Regions from separate parts of the Marinomonas foliarum genome, predicted to be linked through region 1. Evidence: riboswitches for the same ligand, from Rfam matches in the RefSeq annotation. Region 1 holds a riboswitch; each other region holds the start of a gene.
The links. Region 1 has a riboswitch for thiamine pyrophosphate ahead of thiC (phosphomethylpyrimidine synthase ThiC). Riboswitches for the same ligand answer to the same signal wherever they lie in the genome.
Positions count from the first base shown of each region.

Region 1 (5,664 bases):
CTGAAGAATGTTGTCCGTCTGATTTTTTAAATCCATACGACGTAACGATAACGTGACTAACTCACTCTCACTAGCGTTTAAAGAATCCATCATGGCATCGGCACTGGCGTACTTGCCAGTTCCGGTAAAAAGCCGAGAATGAAATTCGTGTCCAGCAATAAATAAAGACGACATATTAGCCTCCTGCAATCGATTCAAAAATAAATACCTGACTCTGCTCATTCAGCTCCGTACTAGACCACAAGCTTTTTGGCACCACTTGCTGGTTAATCGCAATGGCAATACCCTGCTCGCTTTTGCCTAATTGAGTAAGCAAATCTTGGAGCGTCTCTCCAACAAACTCATGAGACGCATCGTTCAACATAATCTTCATTGCTCGCCTCCTTTATTTCTTTGAGTGTTCGAGTGCTGTTCAAACGACCTAATGAGTAATTGTGTCGCTGCTTCTGGATCAATCGCTTTAGTGATGGCTGTCACCAAGGCAACACTATCGACGCCCGTATGCGTAACGCTCGGCAATCGTTCGGCATTGATACCACCAATGGCCACAGTCGGAAACGCGCCTTTTAATAAAGTTGCGTAATGGACCAGTCGACTTAAGCCTTGTGGCTGAGATGGCATATCTTTGGTTTGTGTTGGAAAAATATGACCCAAAGCAATGTAGCTTGGTTGGATAGATTGAGCTCGAGCAATTTCATAGTAGCCATGGGTACTGATGCCGAGTCGCAGCCCTGCAGCTTGGATTTTCGCTAAATCCGCCACCTCCAAATCTTCCTGACCGAGATGAATGCCATAAGCGCCAAAAGCGATGGCCTGCTGCCAATAGTCATTAATAAAGACTTGCGCGTCGTACTCTTTACCCAAGGCAATCGCCTGTTGGATTTTACTTTCTAGATCTGCGTCGTCAGGGTCTTTGATGCGCAACTGAGCGATTTTCACGCCTTGCTTTAACACTCGTTCCAACCAATCCACAGAATCAACAACGGGATACAAGCCCATTTTTTTGAGGTCCATCTTGGCAAAAGGCCGTTTTGTTGGCGCCTTTGTGCTCATGTTTGGTGAAACAATCGCTGGAAGGTTTTCAATCTGAAGAGGCCAACCAGGTCGACCCAATGAACCAATTCCTTTGCCTATTTCCACGCCTGTTTTCAAGGCACCAGTGATATAAGCTTGCGCCATAGTCATCGCATCCAAAAGATCGTAGCCATGAGCAATAAAGCTCGCTAATGCTGTCGACAAGGCGTTGCCTGTGCCACGGGTGTTTTGTACAACCAGTCTTTCGCATGCGAAACCAATGATAGAATCCCGGTTCACTAGCCAGCCTGTTGCCTTCTCTGAATCTAATTGACCTGATTTCAGCAACCAAGCACACTTGGACGACGATAAATACGCAGCCAACTGACCTTGTATATCAACCACTGACTGTTGAGCTGATAAACCTGTCAGCCGTTCAAACTCCATCAAATTGGGTGTAATGACATCCACATAAGGCAGCACTGATTCCAATAAAGACGCTGCGACTGAGTCTTGCAGCAATCGATCTCCCAACTCGCTGCTCGCCGCCATAACGGGATCAAAGACAACCAACACAGCAGGAAAGTCTGCTTTAACACGCTTCAACCAAATCGAACAGGCTTTTACTATCTCAACGGATGGTAGCAAGCTCACTTTAATAGCATCTGGCGGTACGTCGTCGAGCAAGGTTTGCCACTGCTCATCGAACATGGACAAAGAAACAGGCTCGACGATGCGCACTTCTTTGGAGTTTTGCGCTGTGATGCAAGTGACGATGGTTTGCACGTGGCAACCTAAATCTTGCCCTGTGTGTAAATCCACTTGAAGTCCAGTGTGGGCGGACGAGTCCGACTCGCCCACGCACCAGACCACAGGAGGTTTTATAGACATATATCCTCCTTTCGCTTACAGCGATTCTTCTTTTGATTTATTTGACGTTAATTTATCTGTGGTTAACTTATCTGTGGCTAAGTAGACATCACTGCCTAGTTCACGAAAATGCTCAGACATTTGCTGCATACCGGCGTTCGCTTCTAAAGCACTCACATCGATTGCCTGTGTGCCTTCTAACTCTTTTGCACTCTCTAGCCCTTTTGCATAGTCGCGAACTTCTTGGGTGATTTTCATCGAACAGAATTTTGGCCCGCACATGGAACAGAAATGCGCAACTTTACCAGAGGCCTGCGGCAATGTTTCATCGTGATAAGAACGGGCGGTTTCAGGGTCTAACGACAGGTTGAACTGATCTTCCCAACGAAACTCAAACCGTGCTTTCGATAAGGCGTTGTCTCGAATTTGCGCCCCAGGATGACCCTTGGCCAAATCCGCTGCATGAGCGGCGATTTTATAGGTAATTAAGCCTTGCTTAACGTCTTCTTTGTTTGGCAACCCAAGATGCTCTTTTGGCGTCACGTAGCACAACATGGCACAGCCATACCAACCGATTTGCGCTGCCCCAATACCAGACGTGATGTGATCGTAACCCGGAGCAATGTCTTGTGTTAATGGCCCTAACGTGTAAAAGGGTGCTTCGTGACAATGCTTCAGCTGCTCGGTCATATTCTCTTCGATAAGCTGCATTGGCACGTGCCCCGGCCCTTCGATCATCACTTGCACATCGTACTCCCAAGCGATTTTTGTCAACTCGCCCAAGGTGCGAAGTTCCGACATTTGTGCTTCGTCATTGGCATCCATGATAGACCCCGGACGCAAGCCATCACCAAGCGACAAGGCCACATCGTATTGCGCGCACAACTCACAAATCTCGCGGAAGCGCTCGTACAAGAAGCTTTCTGTATGGTGCGCCAAACACCATTTCGCCATGATAGAACCACCGCGAGACACGATGCCCGTCAGGCGTTTAGCCGTCATGGGCACATAGCTCAGCAAAACGCCGGCGTGAATGGTAAAGTAATCCACACCCTGCTCCGCTTGCTCGATCAAAGTATCCCGAAAAACATCCCAGTTCAGATTTTCGGCCACACCATCGACTTTTTCCAAAGCTTGATAAATAGGTACAGTACCGATTGGCACTGGCGAGTTACGCAAGATCCATTCGCGGGTTTCGTGAATGTTTTTACCTGTCGATAAATCCATTACTGTATCTGCACCCCAACGGGTCGACCACACTAGTTTTTCTACTTCTTCTTCAATGGAAGATGTCACGGCAGAGTTACCAATATTGGCATTCACCTTCACTAAGAAGTTACGACCAATGATCATGGGCTCGGATTCAGGGTGATTGATGTTGTTAGGGATAATGGCGCGACCTCTTGCCACTTCATCACGAACAAACTCTGGCGTAATGCGTGTTTGCAGGTTCGCCCCAAAGCTTTGACCTGGGTGCTGCTTCAACAACAATTCGCTTTTGATCGCATCGATATTTTGATTTTCACGTAAAGCGATGTATTCCATTTCTGGCGTAACAACACCTTGACGAGCGTAATGCATTTGCGTCACACACTTGCCTTGGCGCGCTTTGCGTACTTTAGGTAACTCTTTAAAACGCAATTCATCCAGAGCCGAGTTTTCTAAACGTGATTGCGCAAATTCTGACGACACACTGGGCAACACCTCGGAGTCATTACGCTTGTCGATCCAAGAAGCACGCATTGGCGCCAAACCACGATACACATCGATATTTTCGTGCGGATCTGCATATGGACCAGAACAATCGTAAACATAGATGGCTTCATTGGGTTCGAAAGTCAGGTTATCTGGATCAGAACCAATCGGTGTATCGGTTAAGTTGATCTTACGCATAGGAACGCGAATCGAATCGTCTGATCCGCTCAAATATATGCGCTCAGACGCTGGAAAAGGCTTGGCTTGTAATGATTCGATAAAAGACTTGGCGGCTTGGCGCGTTTCTTCTCGAGTCTGTTTTTTAGACTGTTTGCTTGGTTTTTTTTGAGGTTCATTAGTAGTCGACATAGCACTTCCCTTATTTAAAAAATGGAGAATTGCTTGTCTGGGGTGCTGTTTTACAGGCAAACGCACTACTGGCGTTAATTTGCAAAACATGAACCCTGAATTTTATTAGGAAAGGATGCTGTAGACATATGACCGCATCGATTCCATAAAAATCAGGAGTTCATTCGATGCAGAAAAGAAAAATAGAGACTTTCTTGTTTCCTACGCGGGTATTAGCCCGATCAGGTTCTGCGGATCCCGCATTTAATTATGCGATCTCAGCCAAATGGCACTCCGACAAGTAGGGCTGAGTATACCCAGTCTTATCGGAATGTAAACACCCACATTTTCAGCAAGTGTTTGAGGAACCAATCAACGAAAAACTACTCGGCTTGCATTTCCAGCGCCATTTTATAGAGGTAATTTTTCTTCTCACCCGTTAATTTAGCCGCCATGGCTGCCGCTTGCTTAACCGGTAAATCTTCTAACAAAATCGTCAGAATACGCTTCGCTTCTAATTCGGCTTCATTACCGCTTTCTTGCGTAAAACTCAGCATAACGACAAACTCACCACGCATTTGGTTGGCATCTGCATCGAACTTGGCAAGTATTTCTGAGGCCGTTCCGGATAAAAACGTTTCAAACGTTTTCGTTACTTCCCGCGCTAAAACCAGCTGAGCATCCTCACCATAGACTTTTTGTACATCCGCAATGGAGTCATAAACTCGGTGGGTAGACTCATAAAAAACCACGGTGCCAGTTTGCTTCTTCCAAGATTCAAACAAGTCACAACGACCTTTGGATTTAGCTGGTACAAAACCCGCAAAAAAGAACTGATCAGTAGGCAAACCAGAAGCACACAATGCTGAAATCAACGCACAAGCACCAGGGATCGGCACAACTTTATGACCTTGCTCTCGCAATGCATGCACCACGTGATAGCCAGGATCTGAAATAAGTGGCGTACCCGCATCAGAGACTAAAGCGACACTTTTGCCTTCCTCTAATAAGCTGGCAACGTAGTTAGCTTTATCTTTTTCATTATGGTCGTGAATTGAAAATAGCTTCGCTTCAATCGCAAAATGATTGAGTAAGCGGCGAGTGTGTCGAGTGTCTTCTGCCGCGATATAGTCTACATTGCGTAAAGTTTGCTCTGCTCTCTTACTGAAATCATCTAGATTGCCAATTGGAGTGGCAACTATGTACAGCGACCCTCTCGCATCATCAGAACTATGTGGTACCATGTTGCCTCTTTTATTTGTCATTTTATAAGCTTATGAGCCTAATTAATTACCGCATCATATCATTAACTCTTTGCAGTGTGCTGCTAAGCGCCTGTAATTCCATGAATTTAAACATGGAACAACAAACTGCAGCTCAGAAAGCAAACGCAGGGCAAGAGAACAGCTTGCCAGCAAGCATATACCATCCAAGAAAAACGTCTGATGTTTCAGAGTCACTGGCTAAAAGCTTCTCCTCTGCAAGAATGTTTTACGAACAAGGTGAATACCAGCAGGCGTTAGATCTACTTGAAAACGACGTACTGACCACGACCTCATCGCTTCGCTTTGCTGGATATTTATTAGCAGCACAAGCCGCCTCTCAACTAGATAACTCAACGGCTGCCATGAATTATTTAGTCCAAGCAGATGCCTTGGCCGCTGCTCGTCACCCTGACAATCAAAACACGCTAAAAGAAACCAAAGCCAGTATCTTAGAATACTTCGGTAACTGGTT
Region 1 is NZ_CP070273.1:291,653-297,316, forward strand. It holds gene JSY38_RS01405 (thiazole synthase) at 1-174, opposite strand, end outside; gene thiS (sulfur carrier protein ThiS) at 176-373, opposite strand; gene thiE (thiamine phosphate synthase) at 370-1,905, opposite strand; gene thiC (phosphomethylpyrimidine synthase ThiC) at 1,921-3,948, opposite strand; TPP riboswitch at 4,130-4,234, opposite strand; gene rsmI (16S rRNA (cytidine(1402)-2'-O)-methyltransferase) at 4,311-5,171, opposite strand; gene JSY38_RS01430 (penicillin-binding protein activator) at 5,285-5,664, shown strand, end outside.

Region 2 (5,664 bases), 1.3 Mb from region 1:
GGTTTGTGCCTGCTTGGCTGCCAACGCAGTAATCGACATAACAAACGCATATGCAATTGTCATAGCAATCCCTTTTTTCAACAACTCATTGTTATCCAACACGTGGTCACTCTATATTTAAGAAAAGTAGAAGAAATATTTAACCTAACAAAACTAACTTATCGAGTTATTAAACATGACGATGCTAAATCTCTTCAGGACCAGAAACGCCAAAGTAACGAAAAAAAAGTGGATGAGGCTCAGCCTGGGACAATACCGATACGGACTCATGAGCCGTAACACAACCCCGCTCAATCAGAATGACACGTCCGCCAACCAAAGTCGCTTCCCTTGGTAAATGCGACACCAGCAAGGTCGTTAGCTCCAGCTCTTGGGTTACATCATTAACCAAGTGCAGCATTTCTTCACGCAATGCTGGATCCAGCGCACTAAAAGGTTCATCTAACAATAAGATCGGCTTTTTCCGAACCAGTGCTCGAGCAATAGCGACTCGCTGAGCTTGGCCGCCAGACAACGCCTGGGGAAAACGTTCGGCTTTATCAAGCAGCTGTGTTTTATCAAGTGCCCATTGGACTTTTTGCTTTTGCTCTTTACTCAAAGACAATGAAGGAGACAAGCCTATAGCAACATTTTGCCAGACAGTTAATTGAGGGAATAAATTATCACTTTGAAATAAGGTCGAAATCGGCCTTTCATAAGCAGGCAAAGAAAGAAGAGATGCCTCGTTGAAAGAAAGCACTCCTCGACCTGTTAAAAAGCCCCCCAGCAAATGTAGAAGTGTACTTTTCCCTTCGCCGCTACCACCAAGCAAAGTGGTGACACCGGGGAAAATATTCACACAGTAATTCGCATGAAAATTTTCCCAATCATATTGAAGATCAATCTTTAACACGAATAGTTACTCCACCAATAAAGCGAGACGAGCAATAAAACAGCATCAAGCACAAAGAGATCAATACCACAGCGACACAAGCTCCCTCTTCCAAACGATAAGAACCAATCAATTGAAACAAATACAAGGGTAAGGACACCAAACCCTGACTACCAAATAACGCAATAACTCCCATATCCCCCAAAGAAAGCAAAAGCGCGTAACCAAATGCCTGTGCAACACTTCTTCTAATAAGCGGCCATTCTAGGCGCCATCGGGCCCACGAATGAATGCCTAAACTCAAATAAATATTTCTAAAGCGTCGCTCCTGCTGGTACAGAACAGGCATAAGTGCCCGCAACACAAAAGGCAGAGCCATCACAGAGTTAACCCAAACAACAATCCAATAGCTCGACTGCAACCCGATACCAAGGTCTCGCAAAGTTAAAAACAACCCTGTGGCAATCACTAATCCTGGCACCATTAAAATCATATTACCTAAATGCTCTATTTTATTCGGCAAAAACGCCAAGTACTGACGAGCCATACAAAAACGCGCCAGCACCCCAAAACAAATACCCAGCAATAAACTCAACAACGCAGCAGGCAGCGCAATTTTCATAGAAACAAGCACAGCACCCCACAAGGCAGTCGACTGTAATGTGCTTAAAAAGACAGGTGAAAAAACAGGGTCAAAAATAGCCACAAAAGGTGGGATAACCAACAAAAGAGCACAGAGCATAGCAAGACCATCTGCCAATTTAGCTAAGATAGAATCTTTGAGAACATAACTTTTAACAGCTAACAGGCTCGCATCTTGGCGATTCACCGGGGCGAGCCTATAAACTACAACCGCAAATAAGGTACATATAAATACCTGCAACAGCGCCAAGAAACTGGCCTTATTGAGATCAAAATCAAAACGTAGCGCCTGATATATGGCCACTTCTAAAGTACTGAATTTTGGCCCGCCCCCCAGGCTCAACACCACAGCAAAGCTAGAAAAACACAACATAAAAATCAGCACAAACGCGCCTGGCAAGGCTTTCTTCATATAATGCCACTCGATCAATCGAAAGGCTGCCCAGCGAGAGAATCCCAGCTGCGAAGCCTGACGCCACTGCCCTGCTGGGATCAAATCATATCCCTGCAATAAAAGACGCACCGCCAATGGCATATTAAAGAACACATGAGCCAATAAAATCCCAACCAAGCCATATAAAGGAACTTGCACACCAAACATTTGACTCAGCCAACCAGTACGGCCATAAACTACCACCACCCCTAAAACAGCCACAATGGTTGGTACCACCATAGAAATTGAGAATAGCTGAAGAAGTGCTGATCGCCCATAAAATGAACGATGAATAAGGCAGGAAGCCACAGGTATGGCGATAAGTAAGCTGATACCACTACTCAGCAGAGCTTGCCATAAAGAAAAGCGAACCACTCGCCAAAGATAGGGCTGCTGCAGATAGCCAAGCCATGACGGCAGATCACTATAACGTAAAAGAGCCGCCAGACTGGCAGCCCCTACCAACAAGAAAATACCAACACCCATTAACGCTGGCGCGAGTCTTTTCGCCGTTCGTAAAAAGAGCAACTTAGTTCCTTCTATCGCGTCGTCGCATCCAACCACTCATCTACCCAAGCCTTACGGTTTTGCGCAACCTCAGTTGCAGGCAAAACTAAATTCTTAGCTGGCTTTAAAGCACTATCAAATGCTGATGGTAGTTTTTCATCCAGCTTAACAACAGGCAACATCCAATTCCCTGTCGCAACAGTCGATTGAAAACCGGGTTGCAAAATAAACTGCATAAAATGCTTAGCCAAATCAGGGTGAGGCGCGTCTTTCATCATTGCGGCAACTTCAATTTGTGGATAAAGGCCTTCACTAGCGGCGGCAGCTTTATACTTATTCTCACCTTCTGCCACAATATGATACGCAGGCGAAGTCGTATAACTCAATACAACATCTGCCTCGCCTTTTAAGAACAATCCGTAAGCATCAGACCAACCTTTCGTCACAGTAACAGTATGACTTGCTAAGCGCTCCCAGGCATCAGCTGCATCATTGCCATAGACAGACTTCATCCACAACAATAAACCCAAACCAGGCGTGCTGGTTCGCGGATCCTGATAAATGACTCGAAGGTCTTGATTGTCTACTACGTCTTTCAAACTACTCGGTGGATTAGAAAGCGTTTCAGAATTGTAAACAAAAGCAAAATGCCCTTGGTCAAATGGCACGAACGTTTTATCAGACCAGCCACCAGTAATAGTAACAGCCGACGTATCAACAGCATGGTTAACCAATAAGCCTGTCTGTTTTGCAGCTTCCATTAGGTTTAAGTCTAGTCCCAAAAGCACATCAGCTTGAGACGATTTACCTTCTAGTTGCACACGAGACAAAATACCAACCGAAGAGTCCAACGCGACGAAATTCACTTCACATGCACACTCTTTTTCAAAGTTCGCTTTTATCTTAGGACCCGGCCCCCAATCAGATGCGAATGAGTCATAGGTATAAACATTTAGAGTATCTGCCGCCAATGATACTGGCGCAATAACCATACTAAGACTAATGGCAGTCGTAGAAAAAAGAGAGGATAAAGAAAATGGTTTCAAAGTGTCGCTCCTAAAAAATAAGTGAGCGGCGTACAGGGGAAATGGCAAGAGTGATATTTGAACTACTACACATGCTGGTAGCTCAACTTGCTATCTCGATTCCTACGCCAGCATGATCTGGATCAGGTTCGGTGGGTTAGCGGTAAAACCGCTTCTCAGCTTTAACATTTATTAAATGCTAAAACACCCCATGAGATAATGGTCGCTATTGTAAAGAGTCGCTTAGCGGAAGTCTATTTCGCTAAGCACTCTCGTCACAGCGCCTTGATTTTTTTCGGCGAAACGTAATGCAGACTGGCCTAGTCGGAATCGTTGGGACGATTGCCCCGCAAGATCAATGACAACTTTCTCTAATTGCGTCTCGTCTTGGCAACGAATCGCGCCATTCACCTGTAAAAGCTGCTCTGTAATATCTAGAAAATTAAACGTATAAGGGCCAACTATAATCGCTTTACCAAGTAGAGCAGGCTCAATCGGATTATGGCCGCCTCGTTTAATCAAACTACCACCAACAAAGGCTATATCAGAGGCCTGATAGTAATACATCAACTCCCCCATAGAGTCGCCTATCACTACATCAAACTTATCCCATTGATCCAACTCTGTTTGACTTCGAAGCGCAACGCGCTCAAAAGACTGCATAGCTGACGCCTTGACCGCCTCAAAGCGCTCCGGATGACGGGGAACCAGTATTAACAATGCATCTGGATATTTTTGCTGTAACGACTTATGAATTCGCAACAGCATTTCATCTTCACCCTGATGTGTGCTTCCTCCCACCCAAACAAAACGAGGGCCAAGCTGGCTGCGCCAATTAGCCTGAAATACCTCTGGGGGAACAGCGAGATCAAACTTGATACTTCCTATGACCAGCACTCTCTTTGCCCCCATCGCTTCAAAGCGCGTAGCATCCGCTTGCGCATGAGCCAAAAAGCAGTCAGGTAAAGCAAACAATGGACGTGAAATAGTTGAGAACTTTTGATAACGCTGAAAAGAACGGTCACTCAAGCGAGCATTTAGCACGTCTATCCGTAACCCCCGTTGTTTTGAAAGCTGCAGTAAATTTGGCCAGAGCTCAGTTTCAACAATCAAAAGGTGTTTACAGGAAAGTTTTTTGAGCGCTCTTTTTACGCTAGAGCGCCAATCCATCGGCAAGTAGCGGTGCTCAGCAAATGGAAAAGTTTTCGCCACTTGCTCTGCACCAGTGGGCGTCATCGTCGTGATTAATAATCGATGCGTAGGAAACTTCTCTTGCCACTGAGTCACTAATGGCCGTACAGCCAAAACTTCCCCTACAGAAGCACAGTGAACCCACAAATCGGCCTCAACAGGTGACCAGAAACCAAACGCCTCTTTCGCCCTATAATTCACATAGTCTTTTTTAAACCGCCGAATTTTTAACAAAACAAGCGGCGTAAACAGACCAATTAGAATACGGTAAAGCCACATAATTAGGCGGTCGTATCACTAAACTGCTGATTATGAAGTTGAGCATAAGCCCCATTCATCGCCAACAATTCACTATGTGAACCTTGCTCAATGATTTCCCCGTGATCTACAACAGCAATAATATCGGCGTTCTCAATAGTTGATAATCGATGGGCAATAGCTATAGTCGTACGGTTTTCCATCAAACCGTCTAACGCTGTCTGAATAGCACGCTCAGATTCAGTGTCTAATGCCGAAGTAGCTTCATCTAGTATTAAAATCGGCGCATTTTTCAGGATGGCTCGAGCAATGGCTATGCGCTGACGTTGACCACCAGAAAGCAACACACCATTTTCTCCGACCATGGTGTCTAAACCATTATCCAGCTCCTGAATAAACTCCCATGCATTAGCCGCTTTCGCCGCATCAACAACTGCATCATTGCTAGAATCACTCAGGTGACCATAAGCAATGTTTTCGCGAATCGTACCGTTAAACAGAACTACTTGCTGATTAACTAGAGCAATATTTGAACGCAATTCCGTCAGTTTATAATCATTGATAAAAACACCATCAATACTAATGCTGCCTTCATCAAAATCGTAAAAACGAGGAATCAAATTTGCCATGGTAGACTTACCACTACCAGATCGCCCCACCAACGCTAAAGTCTTACCTGCTGGTAATGATAGATTAATATTAATCAAAGCTTTTTTATCGGCATCAGGGTATTTGAA
Region 2 is NZ_CP070273.1:3,033,129-3,038,792, reverse strand. It holds gene JSY38_RS14095 (DMT family transporter) at 1-63, opposite strand, end outside; gene JSY38_RS14090 (thiamine ABC transporter ATP-binding protein) at 185-892, opposite strand; gene thiP (thiamine/thiamine pyrophosphate ABC transporter permease) at 879-2,474, opposite strand; gene thiB (thiamine ABC transporter substrate binding subunit) at 2,486-3,499, opposite strand; TPP riboswitch at 3,581-3,700, opposite strand; gene JSY38_RS14075 (3-deoxy-D-manno-octulosonic acid transferase) at 3,722-4,948, opposite strand; gene msbA (lipid A export permease/ATP-binding protein MsbA) at 4,951-5,664, opposite strand, start outside.
Region 2: it holds a riboswitch for thiamine pyrophosphate, as region 1 does, so the genes downstream of both, thiB (thiamine ABC transporter substrate binding subunit) here and thiC (phosphomethylpyrimidine synthase ThiC) in region 1, are expected to answer to the same signal.

Region 3 (5,664 bases), 1.8 Mb from region 1:
CATCTTCAAGCAACTTCTTACCAATCACGCCATAACCAACAGAACATGGCGCTAACGCTGCATAAAGATCGACTAAATCGCCAGTCATACCCGCATCCAATACATAACGGGTGTAGGCCACCGTACCAAAATCTTCCGCTTCGTTTTCAAGATCCGCTTCTGTTAATCCCCATTGTGCGCAATATTCCACATGATGAGCGGTTTCTGAATCTAACAGGTTATACACAGTCGGCAAGGCACGGCGCATATCTTCTAACGTACGCGCTTTGTATATTGCCAAGGCATACGCACGGGCATATTGCTTGAGAAACAGGAAATCTTGCTTTAGATAATGCAAAAAGCACGATTGCTCAAGAGTGCCTTTTGCTAACTGCTGCACAAAAGCGTGTTCTGTGTAGGCCGTCCAATCTTCCTGACAAGCGGCGATCAAATCTTGGTATTTCATATTACAAATCTCTTAAAGTAAGGTGCTTTAGGTATTAGTCAAAAGTCGGTACGTAATTTTTCGCTTTCGGCAACGTATTAATGATTTGATGGTCATACAAGAAATGGGCGTAATCGTCATAGCGTTTAAAATCTACCGCGGCTGGGCGTAGCGCAAAGCGGCTCAAGGAATCATTCCAAGCGCGCTTATTTAACTCGTTATTAAGCGTATCTGGGGCGTAAGCAACAAACTGCTCCCACGCCTCACTTGGATGGTTGACGATGTAGGTTGTTGCTTGTTGAATGGCCTTATTAAAGGCTTCTATGTCTTCTTTATTGTAGGTGTTGGCGTTGGCGACAAAGATCAACTCGTCATAAGAAGGCACACCGTGCTCTTCTGGGTAAAAGGCTTTGGCTTTGTAACCTTCTAGCGCGAGCTGATTGATTTCAAAGTTACGAAAACCACCCCAAATCGCATCCACTTTGCCTGAGGCAAGTGAGGACGAGAGCGCCCAACCCACATTAATAATGTTTACATCAGAAAATTTAACGCCTTCTTGCCCAAGCATGGTGCTAAGGGTGGCTTCTTCGTTACCCGAAATAGAGATGCCGATTTTCTTACCTTTTAGATCAGCAAGGGAGTCGTTCTTACCATTATCAAGCACCAACAAAGTATTCAACGGTGTCGCGACCAATGTTGAAGCACGGATCAAAGGTAAACCAGCAGACACATCCATTGTTAAATTTGGTTGGTATGACACGGCCAAATCCACTTTACCAGCAGCAACTAATTTAGCTGGCGTACTTGGGTCAGCAGGCTCTTCGATTTTCACCTGCAGACCAGCCTGCTCAAAGTAGCCGCGCTCTTTAGCGATAATGATCGGACCATGTCCTGGATTAACAAACCAATCGAGCATTAATGTTAGGTTCTTTTCTGCTGCCATAACGTTGTTCGAAACTAGCACCGCGAACAGAGCGATAGCACTCAGCAATGTATTTTTATTCATCGATTTTTTCCTTTAATGATTCTATTTATTTTCCCAAGGGATGGCTTTTTTCAATACTATGTCGGTGGTGAAGTACAGAGTGATCGAGAGCACCGCGAGAATAAATAAAGCGGCAAACATCTCATCAATAATCATCCGCGCATTCGCTTGCAGCATCAGATAGCCCAATCCTTCACTTGACCCTACCCATTCGCCAACCACCGCGCCGATCGGCGCAATAACAACGGCAACACGAATGCCTGAGGCCAGCGTAGGCAAGGCTGCAGGAAATTGAATGTGTCGCAACAATTGCCATTTCGAGGCACCCATGGTTTTCGCAAGATCTAAATAGCCGATAGGTGTGTTACGCAAGCCGTCATAACAACAGGTAGTCACCGGAAAGAAGATAATAATGGCCGCTATGACCACTTTTGAGGCGATGCCATAGCCTAACCAGAGCATCATCACTGGCGCGATGGCAAATACAGGAATGGCTTGACTGGCAATCAATATGGGAAGTAGCCAACGCTTAAGCGGCTGAAACATCAACATCATCAAGGCAAACATTAACCCCATGGTTAACCCTAAACCGAGACCGAGCAAAATCTCTTGCGCGGTGACCCAAGTATGTTTGAGCAGCACATCGTAGCGGGTTCCTAAACGATCTAGCACCGCCATAGGCGATGGCAAAATAAAACTTGGCATTTGAAAAGCCACCACCACAAGCTGCCAAAGACCAAGGATCACCGCCGCGCTAATCATTAACCGCAGCACTGAATAAGTAATACGCTCTTTCTTACTAAGGCGTGTCGACACTGAATGGTACTGAGCCATATCACTCATAATCTTTCTCCAACTGATCCAGAATAGCTTGTTGCAAAGCAGCGCATTCAGCATCGAGTTTTCGAGGGGGCGACGACTCAGGAACATCCAACTGCTGGGCTTGGGCGGGCGCACCTTGCAGAACATACAATTGATCAGCCAAACGCACAGCCTCTTGCGGATCATGAGTGATCAACACAACCGTTTTGTCTTTTAACAAGGAGACGGACAAGGTCTGTAACTTGTGCCGAGTAACCGCATCAAGGGCTGAGAAAGGCTCGTCCATCAACACCAGTGGTTTGTCTTGCATTAAAGTACGAGCAAGCGCCACGCGTTGACGCATTCCTCCAGACAGCTGGGCGGGAGTCATATAGGCATTATCTGCAAGGCCGACTTGCTCAAGCAAACTCAGCGCACGCTGCTTATCCTGCTCTTTGTTAGGAGCGACATTGGCAAAGCGTGAGCTTAAACACACGTTATCCAGCACATTTAACCAAGGAAGGAGCAAATCTTGCTGTGCCATATACGCAATATGGTCATGTAATACTATGTTCTCAGCAGATACATCATTGCCACTAACCTCAATCTCACCTTGCCATTCCACTTGATCGTCTAGCAACCCAGCAAGATAACGCAACAGCGTCGTTTTACCGCTGCCACTTCGCCCCAGCAGCACCGTCCACTGCTTCGCAGGAATAGTCATGTTCACACCGGCTAAAGTCGATGCCGAGCTACCTCTGTATTGCAGGCCCCCATGACGAATCTTTATGCCGATGATGGCTTTAGCGCACATCTTGATGGCCTGCAAAGAAGTGATGAACTGGGCCATGGCCTTGACCAATATCTAACTCATCCGCGTGGGCAATCGCGCCGGTAATATACTGTTTACCTAACTGTACGGATTGCTGCAGGCTATTGCCCTGAGCAAGGTAAGAAGCAATCGCAGAAGAAAGCGTGCAACCTGTTCCATGGGTATTTTTTGTGAACAGGCGCTTAGCACTTAATAATTCAAAGCCATCTTGTGTGATCAAAAGGTCGTTACTGTTTTCGTCCGTTTCTAAATGACCTCCTTTCAGCAAGACTGCTTTTGCCCCCAATGCACGCAAGTCCGCCATCATGTCATTCATTTCGACTTCGGATTGAGGTACGGCGCGATTGGTTAACGCTGCGGCTTCTGGCAAGTTCGGTGTAACAATGTCAGCAAGGGGAAGCAACGTCTCTTTTAACGCGGAGATCGCCGAATGCTTAAGCAATAAATCACCGCTAGTCGCCACCATCACCGGATCAATCACGACATGTTGCGGCTGATATTGGCGCAGCTTAGCGGCCACGACCTTGATGATACTGACATCAGCCAGCATGCCTATTTTCACGGCGGCAACATTGAGATCAGTAAAAACAGCATCTAATTGACTCGCGACATGATCCAGCGGGATAGGAAAAATGGCGGAAACACCTAGTGTATTTTGCGAGGTTATGGCGGTAATAACCGAACAGGCAAAGCTACCCGTAGCAGACATAGCCTTAATATCCGCTTGAATACCCGCACCGCCACCACTGTCTGACCCTGCAATGGTAAGCACAATAGGAATATTTTTTGACGTGGTTTGATTCGTTTTTTGCTGTTTAAGGTGTTGCTGTGTAGAGGGTGCCATTATCGTTCCTATTAAAGACGTATAGGAACTGACTTTGGCCATTCTGGAGGGATCAAAGATCGGACTCGTATAAAATAGCCGTAATTGCTCGGCTAAAGGCAAAGTGCAAATAGTTCCCTACGCCAGTGCTAACTGAATCAGGTTCTGCGGGTCTCTTTCGATCTCAGCCAATGCATTGGCCCCCCGACTATTTCACAGAAAGGATAACAGGACATTCAGGTGAAAGGTATTCTTTTTTAAACAGCCAACACATACAAAAACGGCCCTCTTGGTAATAAAGAGAGCCGTTTGATTAGACTATTGATGAGTAAGGATCATTCCCACTCTATCGTAGCAGGTGGCTTAGACAATACGTCGTAAGTCACGCGGGAGATGTGTTCGATTTCGTTGATGATACGACCAGACACTTTCTCTAGCAGTTCGTATGGTAGGTGCGCCCAACGAGCTGTCATGAAGTCGATGGTTTCAACAGCACGAAGTGCTACCACGTATTCGTAACGGCGGCCGTCGCCTACTACGCCAACAGATTTAACTGGAAGAAATACCGCGAAGGCTTGGCTTGTTTTCTCGTACCAGCCCGCGTTACGCAGCTCTTCGATGAAGATAACGCCCGCACGACGAAGGATGTCGGCACGCAAACTTATGACCAAAAGACAGCTGCGATTACGGCTGCATTCAGTCCTCGACGAAACTCCGCTGCCCACGTAGGTAGTCGATGAATGCTGTACTGAGCCCTTCCTGTCGTAAGTACTCTGGCGAAACCGGCAATGCGGGTGAGGTATAGCGAGCCTCTTTCCTTATGCATTCGGGAAGGTCATGGACAAGTATACCCGCCTTGCCAATTGCCACGTAATCTGCACCCTCGGAAAGAGCCCATTCTCCGCGCGCTGCAGTCATGATTCCACCGGCAACCCCGAGCGCACAGTCACCTCTAGGCAGATCAGCAAACAGCGACATAAGGGTTCTGCCCTTATATGCTTTTTCTTCAGGCTCCTTAGTGATATCCCACAAAGACAGGTCGAGGTAGTCCATACCTCCGTCCGCGAAGAGCCGAGACGCGAGGTCGACCATTTCAGATAGGACCAGCCCGAAGCGCTCGGTCGATATGCGGATGCCTATCTGGAAATCTGGTCGGCAGGCAGCGCGAATGCGATGCAGAATCTCGAAGAGGAAGCGGGCTCGGTTCTCGGGGGAGCCGCCCCAACGGTCGCTACGTCGGTTCAACTCGGGCGACAGGAACTGAGCAATGAGGTAACCGTGCCCGCCGTGGATTTGTACGCCATCAAACCCGGCCCGCTCGGCGCGTCGAGCGGCGGCGACGAACTCTGCGATAATGTTTTCAATTTCGGCCTCGCTCAGCGCCCTTGCACCGGTTTCGGAATGGGCAGAGGGGCCAGCTAGCTCACTTCCGTCTGAAAGTGAGCGGATGCCTCCGTGCTGGAGCTGCAAAGACGAAACCGCACCCTGTGCTCGCAACCCCGCAGCAAGGCGTTCAAGGCCGGGCAGATGGCGGTCATCGAAACAGCCCAGCTGACCCAAGAAAGCCTTGCCCGCGGACGAAACGTGGCTGGCACAGGTTGTCACTAGGCCGAAACCACCCTCTGCGCGCATCGTGAGCCAGCGGTATTCATCGTCGGACAGCGTTCCGTCCTCGCGGCTTTGGGTATTGGTCAACGGGGCGAGAACAAAACGGTTCTTTATCTTCGGGCCGCGCGGCAAGCTGAGCGGGGCGAACAGGTTAGAGTGTGATTTGGTATCAATGGTCATGAAAGTGTCCT
Region 3 is NZ_CP070273.1:2,533,822-2,539,485, reverse strand. It holds gene tenA (thiaminase II) at 1-445, opposite strand, end outside; gene JSY38_RS11740 (ABC transporter substrate-binding protein) at 480-1,430, opposite strand; gene JSY38_RS11735 (ABC transporter permease) at 1,452-2,252, opposite strand; gene JSY38_RS11730 (ABC transporter ATP-binding protein) at 2,245-3,060, opposite strand; gene thiD (bifunctional hydroxymethylpyrimidine kinase/phosphomethylpyrimidine kinase) at 3,014-3,886, opposite strand; TPP riboswitch at 3,984-4,082, opposite strand; partial or broken gene JSY38_RS11720 (GMP synthase (glutamine-hydrolyzing)) at 4,201-4,518, opposite strand; gene JSY38_RS11715 (NADH:flavin oxidoreductase) at 4,562-5,653, opposite strand.
Region 3: it holds a riboswitch for thiamine pyrophosphate, as region 1 does, so the genes downstream of both, thiD (bifunctional hydroxymethylpyrimidine kinase/phosphomethylpyrimidine kinase) here and thiC (phosphomethylpyrimidine synthase ThiC) in region 1, are expected to answer to the same signal.